2 regions of the Paenibacillus sp. ALJ109b genome follow, and region 1 is predicted to be linked to the other one. Evidence: riboswitches for the same ligand, from Rfam matches in the RefSeq annotation. Region 1 holds a riboswitch; the other holds the start of a gene.
What was found. A riboswitch is a leader RNA that binds a small molecule or an ion and turns the genes downstream of it on or off. The one in region 1 is predicted to bind cobalamin.
Positions count from the first base shown of each region.

Region 1 (11,212 bases):
GGGCCAGCACAAACCACAATGTTATTACTCCCGTCAGAAACGCGACCAGTGGCAGAGTCCAGATCCCAATCAGTGCATACTGCAATCCGAAAAAAATCAGAAAAGCCGCACCTACCGATGCACCGGACGATACGCCCAGGGTAAACGGATCAGCCAGAGGGTTACGAAGAACCCCCTGGAATCCAGTTCCGGCAATCGCCAGCGATGCACCTACAAGCACGGCAAGCAGTACACGTGGGAATCTGACCTTCCATATAATCTGTTCTGCTGCTGTATTCCAGTCAGGAACAATCCAGTCGCCCAGCCAGGGAATGCGATGAAGCAAGATGCCCGCAATGTCCCGGACAGGCAGGGCAACCGAACCGATGCCCGTGCAGATGAGCACGGTTAACACAAGCAGCACAATTCCGGCCGTTCCGTACACTGCCAGCTTTTTACTCATTTGAACAGATCAGGGTAGATCGCTTTGGCTACTTCTTTCAGACCTTGGGTTACCCGTGGTCCCGGACGGCTCAACAGGTTGGCATCCAGACCGATGACTGCATCGTTTTTCACAGCCGTGATTTGATCCCATCCACTACGTGCTTTGATAATTTGATCCAATGTTTTGGAATTTTCGTCAATAACATCGTTCGCAAACAGAATGACGTCCGGATTGGAAGCAATAATGTTCTCTTCATTAATCTGGTTCCAGCCAGTCAAGTCGGAAGCTACGTTGTTTCCTCCGGCAAGTGTGATCAATTCATCCATGAATTCGCCTTTACCCACAGTCCAACCTGGGGAGAACTCAACATATACTTTTTTCTTCTCTTCTGGTTTAACTGCCTTCACAGCTTCAGTTACATCAGCCACATCCTGTTTCATTTGGGTGATGATCTCCTGTGCTTTTTCCTGATGATCCGTGATTTTACCAAATGTTTCAATGTTGTTCATCACATCATCCACTGATTTAGGATCTGTTTTGAAAATGGTAATGCCCAGATCGCGCAGTTTCTTCACCGACTCTTCGCTCATCGAGATACCTGTAAATACGATATCTGCTTCAGCCGCAATGATCGACTCTTCATTAGGCTTTGTTATGCCGCCCATTTTTGGTTTCTTTGTTGCTGCTTCCGGATAATCGTCATAGTCGGATACCCCTACGATCTGCTCGTCCAATCCGAGTGCGAACAGGGATTCCGTTTCAGCTGGAGATACAGATACGATTTTGGCTGGTGCTTTATCAAAGGTAAATGATTCACCCGTAGCATCTGTAACCGTGAGTGGGTATTGTGTTTTGAGATCTGTCTGCGCCTGTTCCTGGGATTGCTCCTGTGCAGGTTGCGAGGTTCCTGTACCCTCGTTCGTTGTTGTTGTACCACATCCGGCCAACGTCAGTGCCAGCATCGCTGCGCTTAGCAGTGACGCTACGCCTTTCCATGTCTTGAAATTCATTGTGTTCATTCTCCCCTTCTCTATCCATTCTAGTGAGTAGTGCTCCTGTCCCAATTCCGCTTGAATTTGTGTTCCTATATAAGTTGATCCAATAAAACTTTACACTAGGCCACTACGATTGCAGTACCATCTTCCGATCGCTGTTATCCCCAGATTTTTTTGATCCCCTTTTTGAAAAGGGGAAAATCCGGTGATAAGCATATGCTTCCGATGCAGCTTTCTTTCAGAAAGCTTTTAGGCGAACGCATACGCTTCTTCAGATTGGTTCTGCACTCTTCGTTCTCGTGTAATATTCGGTTCATCTTATATGAAAAAATAAAATCCCCAATCCTTGGGTCAGGATCAGGGATGACGTCTCGCATGTGGCGATCTGTGCATGGTCAGCTTGGCGCTGTATATGCAAAGAGAACTGCCCGAAACGCTGTCCTTTCCTCGAAGGAACACCGGTTTATACGTCCAGGGCAGGTAACCTGACTTACAGGAATTCATCCTGATTTACAGTGGCGGGACCGTGCCGGATTTACACCGGCTTCCCTATTTCACCCGTTTGCCGTTCATGGCCTCATATGAACCCATGAAACATTGCTACGGGACCCATGGTCGCTAATATTGTTTAACCATTCAAGTGAGCATTCCTTGGTAGAGCTTGTTGAGCCTCCATCCGATGATGCACTTGCTAAGTCACACTTCTGTTGTGATTATAGGTTATATTGTACATCCTTACAACCCGATTTACGGAAAAGTCAATCTGGTTCCAACCCAGCTGTCCCCATCGCCATCCAGCCGGATCTTTATCGCTTGTCCTGGTACCACCTGCGTATCCCAGAAATCTTGATTCGGAATGAGACGTGACACCATATAACGAATAACACCACCATGCGTAATCACGGCTACTTTTGGCACATTTATGCTGCGAGAGTGAAGTATTGGTGAAAAGGACATCAGACTCTCTTTCATAAATGAATCAATCCGCGCAGCAAATGCTGTCCAAGGCTCGCCACTCGGTGGCGTTACCTCCTGGGGCGCATCGATCCAGTCTCGGTACTTTGGATTGTCCTTAAGCTGATCGTAGGTCAACCCCTCCCACTGACCAAAGTCAATCTCCCTTAGTCGGGGATCAAGCTTGGCCTGTCCTGTTTGGGGTGATGCAATGTGTGCAAGTGTCTGCTGACAACGCAGCAGATCACTGCAATATAGGGCGTCGCATGTGATATTGCTGAATTGCTCACGCAGCGAAGATAGCTCCTGCTCTGCTTCAGGCAACAGTCCGATGTCGGAATGCCCAAGATACCTTTTTTCCAAGTTCCACGCCGTTGTACCATGACGTATCAAAATAAGCTCACGACTTTGCATGCCACTAGGTCCAGCTTCTATCTCCATAACAGTGCACCTCCAGCAGACCATATCCCTAAGGTGACCAACCAACATACTAAAACAAAAGAACCTGCCGACCAGAACATAAGCCGTGTTGTTCGTACAATATCTTCTGCTTCCATCCGTCTTGACGGCTCGCCCATATATGCGCGAAATGAAGCTACTCCGTGATATACGTTATGCCCGCCAAGTCTTATGCCCAGCGCTCCGGCCACCGCCGACTCGGGGAAACCGCTATTTGGGCTTGGGTGAAGTCGTGCATCCCGGGACACCATGCGTGCAGCCCCTCTGGCATCCAGCTTCATGAACCAAGCTCCCATAATCAACAGCAAAGCGGTAAGCCGCGCGGGAATCCAATTGGCCCAATCATCCAGACGGGCAGACGCCCAACCGAGATGCAGATATTTTTCATTTTTATAACCTACCATGGAATCCAGTGTATTCACCGCCCGATAGGCCATGGCAAGTGGTGCACCACCAATCAGGGCATAGAACAGTGGAGAGACGATAGCATCCACGATATTCTCCGCCACAGTCTCCACCGTTCCCCGCACAATCTCCGGTTCATCCAGATGAGCCGTATCACGCCCTACTATCATACCAAGTGAACGTCTCGCCGCAGGCCAGTCCTGTTGACTCAGATGGTGGTAAACTTCCATACCTGCATCCTTCAAACCTTTCGAGGCAATGGTTGTTGCTATTAGCACCACTTCTGCCACAACCGCAACAGCGGGATGAATAAGACCCAGCACATAGATTAATCCCCAAGTCAGTGCAAAAGAACCGCCTGCAATCAAAATAGGAAATAAAACGCCAGCTCTTTTGAGTGCACGGTTTGAGTGCACCCGCGTCCTTATCGCTCGCTCCAGTGCAGAGATAGCCTTTCCCATGCCAATCACCGGATGGGGAATCCAGCGCGGATCACCGATGCAACGATCCAATATGTATGCTCCTATAATAACCCAGGCTCCAGCCATTCCCGTCCAGATCGGCCAGGAAGCCCATTGATGCAGCAGAGATGTCATTGCTTGTAATTCCTCTCTTTCCACTCCTGCGCAGCTTGCAGGCTTTCCGTTATCGTGTCATACACCAGCCTGCCGATTGCTGCACCCATGACCGTAGCCGTCCCGGCGTAACTGATGAGCGGTTTATTTACTCCAGCCTGGCTTACCGCGAGTACGATGGCATCCGTTGTTGTTCCGGTTGCGGTTAGACCATTCTCTGGATCCGCCACACCGAAATCAGCTAACGCAGCGGCCTTCGCCTCTACCGCAGTCTGAATGGCATTCACCATCGCTCCGGCAGTCATACGCCCATTCATCCACAACATGATATTGATCGTACCGGGAGTATAGGTCGAAGCCAAAACCTTCCCAATTTTCTGGGGCACCGTCCCATTGCTCATCTCATTCCCCGCAGCATCGAACACGGTTCTTGCAGAACCTGCCCGTGCAGCATTGGATACCCCTGCTGTAGTGCAGCAAAGTAATCCGAACTCATCGCTTTCATATTCCTGGATCGCTGTGTGCTCCAATCGAACCGCAGTCAGAAGACCGGCACATTGATCCCGCTGCTCCTGCCATTCACTCAACAGATCAGCAATATCACGAGGTGGATCGTCACAGCGATAATGTCTGTCGACATAGATGTTGAAGATACGATCCAGTTCAATCATGCCGCCCCCATACACGGCACTGGAAAGTGCTGTTACAGCAGAAGGACTGAACGCTTTAATATGCCGCTCATGTGCGGAGACGTATAATCCCGGCCATACAGAAGATCTGTATTCATTTTGGTCCTTTTGTACATGGGAGTAGTAATTATAGAATGGCAGTGCCATCGCTTTGTCCCCCTGCCTCTAATCCGGTTGTCGGATTAGGCGTAATAACATTTCCCATTGTTTCCAGTAAACGTCCGTTAGCCTCCGCGTCCTTGACCGCAAATCGTACATGTCGTTCCCCAAGTCCTGGATACATCGCGCAGCTTCGGATCAGTATTCCCCGTTCACCGAGAGCAGCCTGCATGGATGTCGCTGTCCACGGCTTTGGAAGAGCTGCCAATATAAAGTTGGCTTCCCCTCGTGTCACCTTACATCCCAAAGCTTCCAGACCTTCCGTTAATCTCTTTCGCTCGTGTGACACCAGTGCCAATGTCTCCTGTTCAAAATTGCCCCCACTGCGCAGACAGGCTTCTCCTGCAATCAGTGCAAGCCCATTCACGCTCCAGGTGACCTGTTTCTCTGTCATGGCACGAATCAGTTCGGGACGACCCATCGCATAACCCAGACGCAGGCCTGGAATCGCATAAAACTTGGTCATCGAACGAATGATGATCACTTGTGGATACTCTTTCAAGCTGGATGCAAGCGATTGCCGTTGTGATTCAGGAATAAAATCGATAAATGCCTCATCGACAACCAATATCGTGCCTGTTGTCTCTGCATTACGAGCAAGCCGTTGCAGAACGTCCACCGGATACTGTACCCCATTGGGGTTGTTGGGCTGTCCAAGGAAAAGCAGGTCCACCCGCTCCATCAGCTTCTCAATATCTTCCGGTTCTGCTCGCCATTCCAGCTCTTCCCGTCCTTGAACATGGTGGACTTCTGCTCCAAATTGTCTGGATAATGCACTGTACTCTGAAAAACCGGGCTCTACCGTACCTACTCTACGAGGCGCGAGTCCAAGTAAGATTAGAGCCATACTTTCCGCCGCCCCGTTACCCACAGATATATGATCTGGGGTAAAACCCAGTCGGACACTAAGCAACATTTTGAACGCCCGATGGCCCGGATCGGGGTAACGAAGTACCATATGCAATCCTTGCTCCAGAGCCTCCAGCACTTCCCGAGGTGGACCCAGAGGATTAATGTTTGCGCTAAAATCGAGGAAATCCGCAGGATTCCCTCCAAAACGTGCCGCGGCCGTCTCCACATCACCGCCATGTCCGAAAACTTCAATTAAACCGGTCATCCTGTCCGTCATCCTTTCTGCATGTCCTTTTTATTATGGATGTCGTGGCAGGCAGGGGTCAATCCTGATTTGACTATTCAAGCCCTTTGCGGCTTCAATTTCTTTGTGTCCTTTCGACAATTCGTTTACAATAGAGAAGGAATTTCGATTCCGTAAAGCATCACTACATAAGGGATATGCATCCCTCACATACATTAATGGAGGAATGACCATGCTGTTTGTTGATAACCAGGGCATTACAGATCCTTCTGTAAACCTCGCCATCGAGGAATACATTCTGAAGCATCTGCCGATGGATGACAGTTACTTGCTGTTTTACATCAACCGCCCGTCCATTATTATCGGAAAACACCAGAATACCATTGAAGAGATCAACATTGAGTATGTTCAAGATAACGGTGTTCAAGTCGTACGTCGTCTTTCGGGAGGCGGAGCCGTTTATCACGATCTGGGCAACCTCAATTTCAGCTTTATTACCAAGGATGACGGACAATCCTTCCATAACTTCCGCAAATTCACGCAGCCTGTGGTGGAAGCCCTGCAAGAGCTTGGCGTTAATGCCGAACTGACGGGACGTAACGATCTGCAAGTGGGAGAGAAGAAAATTTCGGGCAATGCCCAATTCTCTACGCGTGGCCGCATGTTCAGTCACGGCACATTGATGTTTAACCTGAACCTCGACCACGTCCAGGCTTCACTCAACGTTAATCCGGAGAAGTTCAAGTCCAAGAGCACCAAATCCGTACGCAGCCGTGTTGCCAATATTCGTGATCTGATTGACAGCAATCTGACCATTGAACAATTCCGGGACGAGCTGCTGCGTCACATTTTCCGTTTGGAGCCACAAGATGTTCCTCAATATGAACTCACAGAGAAAGACTGGGACAAGATCAACGAAATCTCTGCTGAACGTTATAACAATTGGGACTGGAACTACGGGCTTTCTCCAGAAAGCAATGTGAAGCATACACGTAAATTCCCTGTCGGCATCATCGATCTGCGCATGAATATCAAAGATGGACGGATTGAAGATATCAAAATCTTTGGTGATTTCTTCGGCGTAGGCGATGTGGCGGATATCGAAGATATGCTGCGTGGCAAGCGTTACGAGGAATCTGAGGTGCGTACTGCACTTGAGGGTCTGGATGTAAAACATTACTTCGGTAACCTGGAGCTGGAGGACTTTATTGGCCTCATTTTCCTTGAAGAGTAGGTATATAAGTTCAACCCAAGAAAGTTTACACCTGCCACTCCAATGACAGAATAACCTTCCGATCGCTGTTATCCCCAGATTTTTTTTGATTCCCTTCTTCAAAGGGAAAATCCGGGGATAAAGGCGAACGCTCCGCTTCTTCAGGTTTTTTCTGTCCTTTCCGTTCTCGTGTAAAAAGTTTAGTTGAACTGATATAGATTAAGTCGGGTATAGATACAGATAAAAAAGGAGAGAAACTAGATGACCTACAAATTAATCGCAATTGACATTGATGATACCCTGATTAACGACAACAAGGAAGTAACGCCTGCAACACAGACTGCCCTGGAACAAGCGGTAGCTCATGGTGTTGTTGTAACTCTGGCAACTGGACGTGCTTATGCTTCTGCCCAAGCACTCGCTCGCCAAACGAAGCTGAACGTGCCAATCATTACGTATCAAGGCGCTTTGGTGAAAAACTTGCTGGACGAAAAAGTACTCTACGAGCGCTACGTTCCACAGGACGCTTCCCGCAAACTGTACGACTACTGCCTGGAGCATAATCTGCATCTGCAAACGTATATTGACGACAAACTTTACGCCCGTGAAGAAAACGACAAGCTGCGTGACTACGCCAAACTGAATGGTACTCAGTACCACATTGAACCGGATTTCATCAAAGTGATCGAGCAAAAAACACCGAAACTGCTCATCATCGATGAGCCGGATTACTTGGATGAGGTTGCGGTTGCCCTGCGCGAACTGCTCGGATCAGAAGTACACATCACCAAGTCCAAGCCATACTTCCTTGAAATTATGCACCGCGAAGGAACGAAAGGCCATGCACTAACCTTCCTGGCAGATCACTTCGGTCACCAATTGAGCGAGTGCATTGCCATCGGGGATTCCTGGAATGACCATGAGATGCTGGAAGTTGCTGGTCTTGGTGTAGCGATGGGAAATGCCATCCCTGCTCTGAAAGAGCTGGCAGATTACATTACCGCGAGTAATAACGAAGACGGCGTGAAGCAGGTTATTGAGAAGTTTGTGCTGAACGCGGAGTAAGCTTTTAATAAAAGTCGTGTTTTATATAAAACATGTTAACTCAAAACACAAGGAAACAGCCCTGCACAGCGATGAATCGCTTGTGTCAGGGCTGTTTCTTTAATAAAACTGTTAATTATTCTGATTACCATACTTCTCGTCAAATTCACGATTCCGCTCTCTGATCTCCTTCATTACTCTCCCTTTGGAAAAATCGGCTAATTGCCTAGGAAGCAGGAGCGTTACTCCTGTAATGAATAAAAGGATGGCCAAGACAAGTCCAATAATGCCACCCGTTTCAAAAGCGGCTTGCAGATAACGGCCCCATTGATTAGACCAGATCGTTACGTCAGGTAAATGCATTATGGTCCCAATATGAATCATGCCATAGAGCACGATTCCCGCAAACAATAAAACAGCACCGATTCCCTGTTTATTCAAATGGAAGTCTCGCCTCATTCCTGCGTAAAATATATATTCCCTATTTTACCATAGATTTGGAAGTCGGACTCAAAGAAGTTGTACGTTTGCCTCTCTTGATCCACCCCATCACTTTCTCATTCATCGCCAGCAAACCTGAAACGATTAGCGCAACGCCTAACCATGTAATCCAGCTCACATGTTCATTGTAGAGAACCGCCCCAAGCCCGACCGCAATCGGAGGAGAAATGTATAACCAGGTCGCTGGGAATAACGGGTTGGTACGAGACATGATCCAGTAGAACAAGCTGTGCCCGACCATCGAACCGATTACTGTCAGATAGATCAGGGATGATACCGCTGGCATCCAATCCAGTCCAGTTGTGTTCCACGATTCCGTCACCGCCGAAAGCGCGGATAACAGCAATCCTCCGTACATCATTTGCACCGCATTGATTGCTACAGGACTAGCCTCCTTAAACTGGTTAATGACCTTTTTGGAGTACAACGCACCTGCCGAGTAACAGACTTCACCCACCAATACGGCAATACAGCCCCATAACCACAGGGAATTACCACCAATGGATACACCCGGCAATACAACGAGGATAACTCCGGCAAAACCAATCAGGCATCCCGCAATCATGCGTGCAGACGTTTTTTGACGTAACAGCGCTGTCTGCATCACCATAATCATCAGTGGACCTGTTGCTGACAGAATCGCTCCAACACCCGAGCTCACATATTGTTCAGCCCAATATAAGGTCGCAAATGTACCAAATGTCAATCCGGCCCCCGTCAAGAGCATCTCTTTCCGCCATAGTAAAGACATGTTCACTTTCCCTTTCATCCACATCCATGCAAACATTAGAGCACCTGCAATGATAAAGCGCAGTCCGGCCGACAGAAAAGGTGGCATGCCTGCCTCCACGCCAATTTTAATCGCTAGAAACGTTGTTCCAAAAATAAGACACATTACGGTAAATGCAACTGCAACCATGCTAGCCCCTCCTTCATCTGTTCTCCATCATATAGCACTGTCTACAGAACAGAATGAATAAAACAGAACAGTTAGTTCCCGTTTGCTGTTACAATGGAGTTCAAAAGGAGCGTGAGCCGGGTGGGCAAAGCCATGTTGATGACAGATAACAGCCTGAAACTATATGAGCAAGTGGTACATTATCTGGTTGTACGGATCGAAGCCGGAGAGTGGAAAGAGCATGAGAAGCTGCCGTCCGTGCGGAGCCTGTCCGAGCTGCTCGGTGTACATCGCCTTACCGTTTTTAAGGCCTATCAGGAATTAAAGGAACGGGGGCACGTTTACGTCAAGGATAAGTCCGGTTATTATGTCAGTCCTGCTGACCCTTCTCCCGTGACAGATCAGGCCGATGACCCGGCAGTGTCTGCCTGGCTGCATTGGGATTCACTTGCCCGCGTGCAATCCCTTGAGGCGGAGTACCAATTTTCCAAATCATTGATCGACCCCGCCCTGCTACCCAACCGATATTGGGGAGAATTGATGCGGGATTTACTGGATCTATATCCCCGTCTGCTTGGCACATACTCCACCATTCAGGGAGATCTGGAGCTGCGTAGTGCCTTGGCAAGCCATCTGACGACAAGGGAACGTTTCTACATCTCAGCAGATGAAGTGCTGATTACTTCAGGTGCACAGCAGGCCATTGATGTGATCTCCCGAAGTCTCGTCAGACCCGGTGACCGTGTGCTCATGGAGAGGCCAACGTACGGCCCTGCGATGGAAATTTTTCGAAAACAGGGTGCCAAGTTAATTTTTACGGATATTCATCCTGATGGCTACGATCTAGAACAGATTGAACGCCTGATGAAGCAGGAAAAGCCAAGAGTATTTTATATGACGCCGACCTTCCAAAACCCTACGGGCATCAATATTCCGACCGAGCAGCGCAAACAGCTACCTGAACTGGCAGAACAGTACGGATGTTTTCTGGTGGAAGACGACAGCACCTATGATATCTATTTCAAGGAAAAGCCTCCCGCGCCAATCTTCACATACGATACTACAGGGCATACACTCTATATTCGCAGCTATAGCAAATATGTCGTGCCGGGTCTGCGGATTGCCGCCATTATGTGCCGTCCTCGGTTCATGCCAGGATTACAAGCCGTAAAAGCACTCACAGATAACGGATCACCTCTGCTAAATCAGAAGCTTTTCCTCCGTTATTTCCAGTCCCCGCGCATGCACCAGCACTTGTCCAAGCTGCGTACCGCCATTCAACTGCGGATGGAAGTAATGGAACAGTGCCTTCAACAAACCAATTGGACGTGGACTCGTCCTGAGGGTGGACTTAACATCTGGGCGGAGCTTCCGGAAGGTGTAGATACGGGGCGCTTGCTTCACCGATGCATGGAACATTCCGTCGCTTTTGTGCCGGGAACGGTATTCGATCCTTCCGATGCGAACGCCAGTCGCAAGCTGCGTCTCTCCTTCTCCTATGCTCACGAGCAGCAAATCCGGGAAGGCATGAGCAGACTAATTGCATTGGCTGAAAATACGTGATGATACTTTTGGAAATCTGCATTTGCAGATTAACGATAGCTTGTCTGGCAGGTCGCAAATATTAAATCTTCTGTAACACAAAAAGTCGCCGTTTGGCGACTTTTTGGGCTGCTGCTGTTCTCGACTGACAAAGTTAGTTAGAACATTGTTTTTTATTGAAATGCTTCTCCATTCATCCTATAGGTCTTTCCTTGCAAACAGACGAACCGTTACAAAATAGGAGGCAATGAACAACAG
Region 1 is NZ_JAAIFP010000008.1:404,140-415,351, reverse strand. It holds gene G3352_RS11600 (FecCD family ABC transporter permease) at 1-442, opposite strand, end outside; gene G3352_RS11595 (ABC transporter substrate-binding protein) at 439-1,443, opposite strand; cobalamin riboswitch at 1,878-2,025, opposite strand; gene G3352_RS11590 (histidine phosphatase family protein) at 2,167-2,814, opposite strand; gene cbiB (adenosylcobinamide-phosphate synthase CbiB) at 2,805-3,785, opposite strand; gene G3352_RS11580 (adenosylcobinamide amidohydrolase) at 3,830-4,648, opposite strand; gene cobD (threonine-phosphate decarboxylase CobD) at 4,629-5,777, opposite strand; gene lplA (lipoate--protein ligase) at 5,989-6,990, shown strand; gene G3352_RS11565 (Cof-type HAD-IIB family hydrolase) at 7,231-8,034, shown strand; gene G3352_RS11560 (hypothetical protein) at 8,146-8,454, opposite strand; gene G3352_RS11555 (DMT family transporter) at 8,495-9,433, opposite strand; gene G3352_RS11550 (aminotransferase-like domain-containing protein) at 9,554-10,975, shown strand; gene G3352_RS11545 (ABC-2 transporter permease) at 11,153-11,212, opposite strand, start outside.

Region 2 (11,212 bases), on a different contig from region 1:
AGACGGCGATTGTATTTGTCGGCAACAATCCGCTTGTAAATGGTAAAGAAGAGATCGACCGCCCAAGTCTGGACCTGGCTGAATCCCAGCAGCGTCTGGTTGAAGCCGTGTATGCAGCGAATCCAAATACCGTTGTAGTTATCGTGGGAAGTTACCCGTTCACGTCCAACTGGGTGCAGGAGAACATTCCGGCTGTATTGTATACATCCCATGCAGGACAAGAGTTGGGGAACGCTATAGCTGACGTATTATATGGCGATTATGCACCAGCAGGCCGCCTGAATATGACGTGGGTACAATCCGCAGATCAGCTGACTGATATCAGAGACTACGATATCATTCAATCCGGACGTACGTATCAGTATTTTGAAGGTGATGTACTGTATCCATTCGGACATGGATTAACGTATGCATCGTTTAAATACAGTAATTTGGAGCTGAACCCGGCCCAAGCTGGAGTCGAAGAGATCATTACTGTGCATGTGGATGTGACAAATACAGGAACGATCGCCAGTGATGAGGTTGTGCAGTTGTATGTGCGTGCCGGGCAGTCCCGTGTGAAACGTCCACTCAAAACGTTAAAAGGTTTCCGTCGTCTTCATATTGAAGCTGGAGCTACAGTAAAAGTCAGCTTCACACTGCCAGTTCAGGAACTGGCGATCTGGGATGTAACCCGTGATCGTTATGTGGTCGAAAGCGGCACCTATTCCATTATGGTGGGCAAATCTTCTGCCGATGTTCAGCTTGTTGCTGACCTGACAGTACAAGGGGAGACCATTCCTGCACGTAATCTGGGTGTGGCTACTCGCGCCGAAAATTACGATGCATACTTCGGTGTGGATCTGGATGAGAGCAAAGAGGGCGGAACTTCTGTCCGTGTGGTTGGTGAACAAGGATGGATTGCCTTCAAGGATGCAGATCTGGGCAGCAATGCAGCAGCGCTTGAAGCTCGTGTATCATCAGAGCAGGCAGATGCGGTATTGGAAGTTCGATTGGGCGCACCTGACGGTACACTGGCAGGACGCGTGGAACTGGCACAAGGCGAGGCCCAGCAGTGGTCCACGGTTAAGGCGGACCTGAAAGGCGTAACAGGTCAACAGGATGTATACCTTGTGTTGTCCGCAGGAGTACGTGTCAGCCATTTCGAGATTCATTAAGTCGGATAAAAAGACCTATCAAGATAAACAAATAGAATGATGGTAAATGAAAAAAGCCTCCGAAGGAATTCGGAGGCTTTTATTTGCAATCACAAGCTTCGTTTAGATTGAGGAATCAGCGGTTACTCGTTCTCTTGCTGTACGAGCAGCGTCCACCATGATGCTCAATGCATCTACAACTTCGGCTTTACCACGTGTTTTCAGTCCGCAGTCAGGGTTCACCCAGAACAGATCTGCTGGCAGCACTTGAAGTGCACGCTCAATCATATTCAACATCTCGTCCTTTCCTGGAACACGCGGACTGTGGATATCGTATACGCCGAGTCCGATGCCTTTGTCATACGTATTCTGCTCGAAGCTGCCTACCAGTTCCCCATGGCTACGGGATGTCTCGATCGAGATCACATCTGCATCCAGGTCGCTGATGGCTTCAATAATATCATCGAACTCGCAGTAGCACATATGGGTATGCACCTGCGTTGTTGGTTTTACGGTTGCAGTAGCTAAACGGAAGGATTCCACGGCCCATTGCAGGTACTCATCCCACTTGCTCCGTTTGAGTGGAAGTCCTTCACGCAGAGCTGGCTCATCGACCTGAATCATCTCAATGCCTGCTTGCTCCAGCGCTTCAACCTCGTCCCGAATGGCGCGAGCAATCTGGTAGGATACTTCACTGCGTGGAATATCCGAGCGGACAAAGGACCAGTTCAGGATCGTTACCGGACCTGTGAGCATGCCTTTCACCGGTTTGCTGGTCAGTGTCTGGGCATACGCCGTTTCTTTCACCGTCATCGGTTCATTGAACAGCACATCTCCGTAGATTACAGGTGGCTTCACGCAGCGTGAGCCGTAGGACTGTACCCAGCCATTTTTTGTGAAGGCAAATCCGGTCAGCTTCTCACCGAAAAACTCGACCATATCGGTACGTTCGAACTCACCGTGTACCAGCACATCCAGACCAATTTCCTCCTGGATGGTAATCCACTCCTGGATCTGTTCACGCACATAAGCGTCATATTGCTCCGCATTCCACTCCCCTTTACGGAAGAGTGCACGTGCTTTGCGCACATCAGCCGTTTGCGGGAAGCTGCCAATAGTTGTTGTTGGCAGCAGCGGGAGCGACCATTTTTGCTGCTGCAATTCGCGTCGCTCCTGGAATGACGCGTTACGAAGCAGCTGCTCATCAGCGTGCACCCCTGCAGGCGCACCACTCAGGCGTGTCCGTGATTCGGACTCGCTCAGCAGGCGCACCGCTTCGGTGCTTGCCTGGGCGCGGCGGCTGGCTTCAGCCAAAGCCGCTGCTTGGTCCGCCTGCTTCGCACCGCCGGACAACAACGTGCCGAGCGTCGCAATTTCCTCCAGCTTCTCGTCGGCAAAGGCCAGGGCATTGCGCAGTACCGGATCAAGCGCGCTCTCCTGAGCGGCAGTAACCGGTACATGCAACAGGCTGCAGGAAGGCTGAATGATCAACTTGCCTTCGGCTGCGAATTCAGCCACCTGTTCCAGCAGCTTCGCCGTCTCTGCGAGATCGGCGCGCCAGATGTTGCGCCCGTCGATGACACCGGCGCCCAACCATTTATCCTGCGGGAAGCCATGCTCCCGCAGGCTGGCGAGGTTGCCTTCATAGCCGTGGACCAGGTCCAGGCCGATTCCGGCAACAGGCAGAGCTGTCACGACCGGATAAGCTTCCACCGATTCGAAATACGTTTGAAGCAGCAGCTTCAACTCCGGTGCAGCTTGTGCCAAGGCAGCATACACCTGTTGCAGCAAGGCTTCATCTTCGAAAGAGACAGCCAGCGTTAGAGCAGGCTCGTCGATCTGTACCCACTGTACGCCTTCTGCTTGAAGCTCAGACAGAAGCTGGGCGTATACGGGAACGAGGCGTGTGACGATCTCTGCAAAGTGTTCCGAGTCATAGCCTTTGGCGAACCGTACATATGAGTACGGGCCGACGACAACCGGTTTACCTTCCAGCCCAAGCTCCTGCTTCGCTTCGCGATAGGCGGCAAGGGGTTTATTTTCAAGCAATGCAAATGCAGTATCATTATGAATCTCAGGTACGATGTAGTGATAGTTGGTGTTCAGCCACTTGGTCATCTCACAGGCCGTTGCCTGATCATTACCCCGGGCCATGGCGTAATAAGTAGATACGGATACCGGTCCGCCTGTATGGTTAAAGCGCTCAGGAACGACGCCAAACATCGCGGATACGTCAAGAATATGATCATAGTAGGAGAAGTCGCCCACAGGAATCAGATCGAGCTGCTGTGCCTGCTGTTTCTTCAGATCCTGCAACCGAAGCGTGGTCAGCTCCTGATAAAGCGTGGATTCATCGATTCGGCCAGCCCAGAAGGACTCCAGTGCTTTTTTCCATTCGCGCCCCGCACCGATGCGGGGATAACCGAGGTTGCCTGTCAGTACTTGTTGCTGTGATTGCGACATGTAAAATTCCTCCTCATTTATAATAGGTAAACTCATCAAGTTGAAGCTATTGTGGTGTGTTTCTTTTGAAGGCATCAAAAAAAGGCATTCCTTCCGATTCCATACCCCGAGAAACAGGCATCATGAATGACGACTGTGCACAAAGATAGAATGGGAAAGAACACCTGCTATAAGTAGTTGTAGCGGCTGCTCTAACACCTCCCTATCTTCCGTAGGTCATGCGATGCTGTCGAAACAGGCAGGTCTCCTGGCTTGCGGATCATGGCCATATGCATTCCTTCCCGGTGGTTGCACCAGTGGATTATATGCATAGACTCCCCGTATACAGTGGCGGGACCGCGACGGACTTACACCGTGCTTCCCTTTTAAGCCTGACCACGCATGTAGCGCGGTCGGCACCTGTTTCCGTGTGCAGAAATGTGCGTACACATCTCTGGCTATGAAATTGGCGACCAAGCATAGATGATAGATTGTATCATGATGCAATCGTCGTATACTTGCTCTTATGCTACCAATCATAGACGATAACCTACGGGCTTGCAACATATATTACTAATCCGATCGGAAATAAAATTTTGTTCTATTAATCCTTGATTTACTTGGTAGATTTGGCTCCTTAAAATGAAGCAAATTATCTCGCAAGATGTGCTTGATTCCCCTAAATAAAAAATCGTTACTATGCATCTAACTGCATGGTAACGATTGTCTGGCCAGCCATTGTTGCACCCACATTAACGATGCGCTGATTACGACTGCCGCGAAAAGGAAGAGACACATCACGCTCAGCTGCGATGTAAGGCCCATCGATAATGACGTCGCATAGCCGGGATAACTCCGCCCGTGACGGGTCTGTAATCAGTTCCTCATATACAAACCCCGTGTATGCCCATACAGTCAGATCAGGTCGAGCAGCCCGAAGCTGCCGAACCCAGGAGGCGCATTCTGCTGCAGAGAAAAAAGGATCACCTCCGCATAACGTTACCCCTTCCAGCAAGGGGTGTGAGGTCACTTCATGCAAAATCTGCTGCTGACCCTTCTCCGTAAATGGTTCGCCTGCACGGAAGCTCCATGAGCCGGGGCTGAAACAGCCCGGACAAGCGTGGCGGCATCCGCTGATGAACAACACGGCACGCAGGCCAGGCCCCTCGTTCACTGATTCCGGGATGTAACCATACAGATTCACCGGTGTTTCACCCGGTCTCTCACTTCGGCCTGCTTCGCCCCATTGAAGCGCACTTTATAGTCACCGGTCAGATATCCCGTAACCCGGCGCAGTCGCTGGAAATGTACATGGTCTTCATGAGCCTCACATCCGGGACATACATCTCCAATAACGCCCTCATAGCCACAGGACGGACAACGGTCAATCGGGTGATTAATGGAGAAATACCCAATGTCCTGGGCCAGCGCGTATTGAACGATTCGTTGGAAAGCGGCGGTATTGGCCCTTACATTCCCGTCGAGTTCGACATATGAGATCGCTCCGGCATTACATAGTGAGTGGAAGGGGGCTTCCAGTTCAATCTTGCGATAGGCAGGAAGCGTATGATAGACCGGAATGTGAAATGAATTGGTGTAGTATTCCCTGTCGTTGACCCCTGAGATGCTGCCGTATCGCTCACGATCGATCTTGGTGAATTTGCCGGATAGGCCCTCAGCGGGCGTAGCGAACAAGGTGATATTCAGGTTGTGCTGCTCACTCATCCGGTCACAGAATTCTCTCATCGTACGAATGATATTCAAGGCTTCTCGATGTACATGGAGGTCTTGTCCATGGTGACGGCCATATAGAGCGGTCATACATTCAGCAAGTCCGATAAAACCAAGGGATAACGTACCATGTTTCAACAGATCGGCCACCGGTTCATTTGGAGCCAATTGTTCACCGCCTTCCCATACTCCTTCCCGCATCATGAAGTCCGATGCTTTGGCAGGCTGGTTCATCTGAATTCGATACCGGTGCAGCAGACCATCCGTAGCATTGTGCATGACCGATTCCAGCGCCGTATAGAAGCCAGCCCGGTCAGCGATGGCTCTTGCTCCCTGGCAGATCCCATATCGAATGCCGAGCTTGACCAGATTGATGGTGTTAAAGGACAGATTCCCTTTACCGCTCTGACGATTGCGTCCGAAGCGATCAGCAAGTGTGCGTGTCCGGCATCCCATCGTCGCAATGATCGTATCGGGATCTTCCGGTTGATAATAGGGCAGGTTGAAGGAAGCATCCACATTGACAAAGTTCGGATACATGCGCCGTGAGGAACAGGTCACAGCAAGTCGGAATAAATCATAATTCGGATCTCCCTCAGATTGGTTAATTCCTTGCTTGCACTGGAAAATATGTTGTGGAAACACGGGAGTTTCTCCGTTACCCAGTCCCCGAATGGTCGCTTCCAGCAACGACCGGGACACGAGTCGACCTTCGGCTGAAATGCATAGTCCGTAGTTCAGCGAAGTGAACGGAATTTGTCCCCCAGCACGACTGCTCATGGTGTTCAGATTATGGATCAGGGATTCGGCAGCCTGTTCGGTCTCCAGTTCCGTTTCTTCATAGGCAAAGGCAAAGGCTCGAGGACACTTCTCCTTTGCTTCATCGCTATCCAGATGCAGTTGCTCATCCTCAATTGAGGCAATCTCCTCGAACAGCCGTTGTCCCTTCCGGTAATGCTTACGAAACGAACGCTTCACATAAGGTGCGAGATCCCAGTCGATTTTATTGGCGGATACACCGCCGTACTGGCTGTTCTGCTGGGATTGAAAAATAATAGCCACCAGTGCCATGGCAGACATGATCGTCTGTGGTGTACGAACCGAACCGTTGCCGGTATTGAATCCGGAGGCCAGCAGCCGGTCGAACGGAATAAAGATACAGTTGGTCGTTCCAAGGGCATACTGATCCAGATCGTGTACATACAGATCCCCGTTCTCCACAGCTAGAGCGAGCTCCTTAGGCAGCACATGACGCAGAGCATGCCACTTGGCGGTCTCCGAACCGAGCCTGCTCATCTTGCCGCTGAATGAGTCTCCGTTCAGATTGGCATTCTCCCTCAGCGTATCGGCGTCTTCAGCACCAATAATTCGTCTTCCCAGGTCAGATAGCTGATCGGATGCCGGTGGAGAGGCATACTCAAGCATGTTCATATCAGTTCCTCCTAAATAATGAAATTGAAATTGTATAGGGATAATGTTCATTCACTGAACACTACATGTAGAGTTTCTTTATCCATTTATAAACTATATATTGTTATTTAGGTGTGATAATGATCACATGGGAGAAGCTGGTCGACTGTCATGATTTATAGCCCTGAATGATAGAGGTTTTCAAAGCTTCAGGGTAAGCGTATAATTTCTATTTACCGTGCAAGTTCAGTTGACGATGCTTGAAAAAAAAGGATAGAAAACTTCATATATGAATAGTTTGTGACAGCTGTTTCGGAATATTGAACCCTCGTTAATCGATTGAATCATACTGTGGAATACGGGTTTGAAATGCAGCTAAGACAAGAGGGGTGAGTCATGGGAACGGTAAGCATTACAAGGGGCTTCTATGAAAATATACAGGAAGCCGCGTCCCATATTGTTGACGTATTAAGCGGAATCTTAAAGGTGAACACCATCTTCGTTGCCACGAATGATGGCGTGACCAATGTTATTATCGAGGCTTTTAACCGCGAGGAAGAGTTGATCGCCAAAGGTAGTGAACTTCCATTTGAAGCTTCATATTGCAGCCTGGTATTAAGAGATAAGGGCAGCAGTCTGATCATCACGGATACATGTGAACATCCTCTTACGAAATCAATGGACGTAACAAGCGGACTGGGAAATCGTTTCTTTGTAGGGATTCCCATTATGCGGAGGTCCGGGGAAACGTTCGGTACGATCTGTCTGATGGATGATCCTGATTATGTGATCAGTGAAACGGATATGAAAACACTGCAGGCCATGGCCGTTTTTCTCGGGTATGTGGTGGATCTGGAAGATACGCTTCAAGTTCAGGAACAGAAGCTGAATGATTCGGAGCAATTACAAGAGCAATTGCAGGCAGAGAAGGAACGTGCGGAGTCTGAGGCGATGACCAAGACGCAGATGCTGTCGCTGATGAGCCACGAGATTCGTAATCCCCTGAACGGCATTCTGGGATTAACCGACCTGATGCGTACACCGGATATGTCGGACGAGCAGACAGAATATGTGAATATGATTGAAACCAGCGGTAATATTCTGCTTTCCCTGTTGAATAACATGATGAGTTTTAATAACGTCAATGATGCAGGCAAAACGGTCGTACATGATGATCCATTTGATCTGGTAGCGACGATTGAAAATACCGTTTATCTCTATGCGGGACTGGCGCTGAGCAAGAACATTGAGCTGGGATTGAACCTTGATCTGAATGTGTCCCAGGTTTTTGTCGGGGATGAAATCAAGATCGGGCAACTATTGGCCCATGTCATTCAGTATGCTCTAGATTCAACACGGACAGGTTCGGTATTGATTACAGCAACCGTAGATGGTGGAGATGCAGAGGATGAGGGTATCCTTCAACTCCAAGTGAAATACACCGGACGCATGTTGTCTTCGGACAATAAGCTTAGATCAATTAACAATCTGGACGGAAATATAAGTACACAGAAGCTGGTTGGAACCAATCTCGGACTGGCGGTCAGCCAAAACCTCGCCATCCTTATGAACGGCCGTATTCAGGTGCATGGCATGGGAGACAAGGAGACAGAATTCGAGATCTGCCTGCCGCTCCGCAGACATTGGGAACTGCCTCAGCTTGCCAATATTCAGCATCGACTTAAGGGCAAAAAGGTGCTGCTTGCCAAGGACCCTGACATTCTGCAAGGGGCCTCTTCCCTGATGCGCAGATGGGAGATGGATGTGCATATGACCTCGGTTACGACCGAAGCGTACGACTGGATTCAGGAGGGCTTTAAGCCGGATGTGGCCGTTGTGGATATGGGATTGCTGGAGGGCGGTGCTGTGGATTTTGTACACAAGTTGAAGCGCCTGGTTACAGATTCCCCGGTCATAGTGCTGATTCCGTATGGCATGCATATCGATCCGCATGAAGCAGAAGTCTTCGATGCGGTCCTGACCAAGCCGGTGAAGCAGGCTGATTTGTTGAATGCGTTAAGCATCATTGTGCATTAAGAACATGAGAAAATAAAATTAAACTAGGCGCACCTGTCACGGGTGCGCTTTATATTGTTATTTTAAAGGAAGAGGAACCTCGAACAAGCAGCTCCGAGTCGACTTTAAATACACGTTTATCCTGAAATTCATTCGTATTCATCGTATCAATCATCTTCTCCATAAGAATGGCCCCCATCGTATACTTGGGTTGGTTCACCGAACTTAGCGTAGGATGGATGTATTTGCTGATTCGATTGTTATCTACACCTACGATAGCCAATTGCTCGGGAATGCGTATTCCGTATTCCGTACATGCTTTGTATACACCTAGCGCCATCTCATCATTTGCCGCATATACAGCGGAGAAGGACAGGCCTTTGTTAAACAATCTTTTGATGGCCTCGTACCCACCTTCCTCATTGAAGTTCCCATTCTCGATCAGTTCGGGACGGAACGGAATCTGATGATTGCGCAGGGCCTTCAAGTAGCCTTCTAGCCTTTCATAGCTGTCGATTGCTTCAGGATAACCGTTTAAGAAAACGATATTCCGATGTCCGGCCTCAACGAGATGCTGAACAACTTCCTGGGAAAATTTCACGTTGTCTGTATATATGCACGGGATCTGATCATGTTCAATGTATTTGCCAACGATGCCAATGCGATACCCCTTATCTGCAAGGTGGAATAATTCCTCATCCGCCAGCATGGGCGTGATAATGATGACACCGTCAATGGTCCGATCCAGCAGCAAATTGAGATAATCGACTTCTCGCTCTTTCAGGTTATGAGCATCACATATAATGACCTTGTAATGGCGGGCGTAGGCGATGTTCTCAATGCCTTTAATAATTTCGGCATAATAGGAGTTGTTAATATCCGGAACGATGACGCCAATCGTCATCGTTCGCTGTGAACGAAGATTCTTGGCTGCTGCGTTGGGGTGATATCCCAGTTGCTCGATGGCGCGCATCACCTTATCTTTGGTCTTGGTGCTTACTTTGCTGTGCTGATTAATGACCCGCGATACAGTTGCCGGGGACACACCTGCAATGGCAGCTACATCAATGATTTTGACATCCATATTCTTCACAACTCCAAATAAGTGATTGACAATTAATTCAAATTCATTATAATTCCAATTGAAAACGATTACAAGTTATAACCGTTTGAAACAATAATTGGGGATAGTGGAGAGATAAAGGGTTTAATATTCGATAAAATGTAATCGATTTCACCACCCCTTCACTTGTGATAAATAGCGGACATCCATGGATCGTACCCCCGTATACCCGCTGTTTATATAGCATTATCGTTACCCGTCGTGAGTGCTGCATCCTGGTTCAGTCATACCTCAAGATATGACCATTTAAGGGAGGCGTCAACATGTTGAAGAAGAGCACTATCATGCTGTTGTGCAGCTGTCTGCTGCTGGGCCTGCTGGCTTCGGCCGTAGGTTCACCGAAGGCAAGTGCGGCTTTTGGATCAGGGGATTTCCTGAAGGCTAACGGGACGGTTGTCCGCAATAATTCGGGTACAGGCAATGTGGTGAATCTGCGTGGAACAAATTTGGGTGGCTGGCTGCTGCAGGAAGAATGGATGACGCCCTCTGGAGCAGTAGATGAGTACACGCTGCGTCGCACGTTGACGAATCGTTTTGGGGAATCGGGTGCACAGAGTCTGATCAATGGATATCAGGACACCTGGATTCAGGCTGGTGATCTGGATAACATCAAGTACTGGGGCATGAACGTTGTGCGTGTGCCGATCTATTGGGAGGATTTTATGAACACCAGCGGTGTCATGAAGCCTGATTCGGTTACGTTCCGCAAACTGGATTGGCTGATTGATGAAGCGGGCAAACGGAACCTGTATGTCATTCTCGATCTGCACGGTGCACCGGGAGCAGCTTGTCCATGGCATTCCTGCGGTCAGGAGAATTCCAACCAACTGTGGACCAATTCTACATACCAGAACTGGACTATTCAGATCTGGGAACGGATGGCAACACGTTACAAAGGCAATCCAACCGTTGCTGCGTACGACTTGCTCAATGAACCTCTTGTGACCATGGGAACGGGTGAAAATGCTGCTCAAATCAAGCAAAAGATGGATTTCTATGACCGGATGTACAAAGCTGTCCGTGCCAAGGATGCCGATCACATGATCATCATCGCGGCATTCTTCGACTGGTGGGCAGCTTCACCACCAACGACTTATGGCTGGACGAATGTGATGTATCAGACGCACCATTATCAATTCACGGACTATAACAACTGGGATTTGACCAATTCGGAGATGGATCGCTGGCTGAAGGATATGGCGTCCTATCAGAAGAATTGGAATGTTCCGGTTTTAGCGGGCGAGTTCTCTTTTGGCCAGGATGATCTGACCGAGAAGTGGCTGTCCGGACTGAATGCACTGAATGCTTCTTGGACGAACTGGAGTTATAAGGTCAAAGGGGGCGGAACTTGGGG
Region 2 is NZ_JAAIFP010000015.1:227,451-238,662, reverse strand. It holds gene G3352_RS17040 (glycoside hydrolase family 3 C-terminal domain-containing protein) at 1-1,157, shown strand, start outside; gene metE (5-methyltetrahydropteroyltriglutamate--homocysteine S-methyltransferase) at 1,260-3,599, opposite strand; cobalamin riboswitch at 3,820-4,017, opposite strand; gene nrdG (anaerobic ribonucleoside-triphosphate reductase activating protein) at 4,276-4,782, opposite strand; gene G3352_RS17025 (anaerobic ribonucleoside triphosphate reductase) at 4,779-6,740, opposite strand; gene G3352_RS17020 (hybrid sensor histidine kinase/response regulator) at 7,116-8,756, shown strand; gene G3352_RS17015 (LacI family DNA-binding transcriptional regulator) at 8,806-9,819, opposite strand; gene G3352_RS17010 (cellulase family glycosylhydrolase) at 10,122-11,212, shown strand, end outside.
Region 2: linked by a shared signal. The riboswitch ahead of metE (5-methyltetrahydropteroyltriglutamate--homocysteine S-methyltransferase) and the one ahead of G3352_RS11595 (ABC transporter substrate-binding protein) in region 1 are both predicted to bind cobalamin.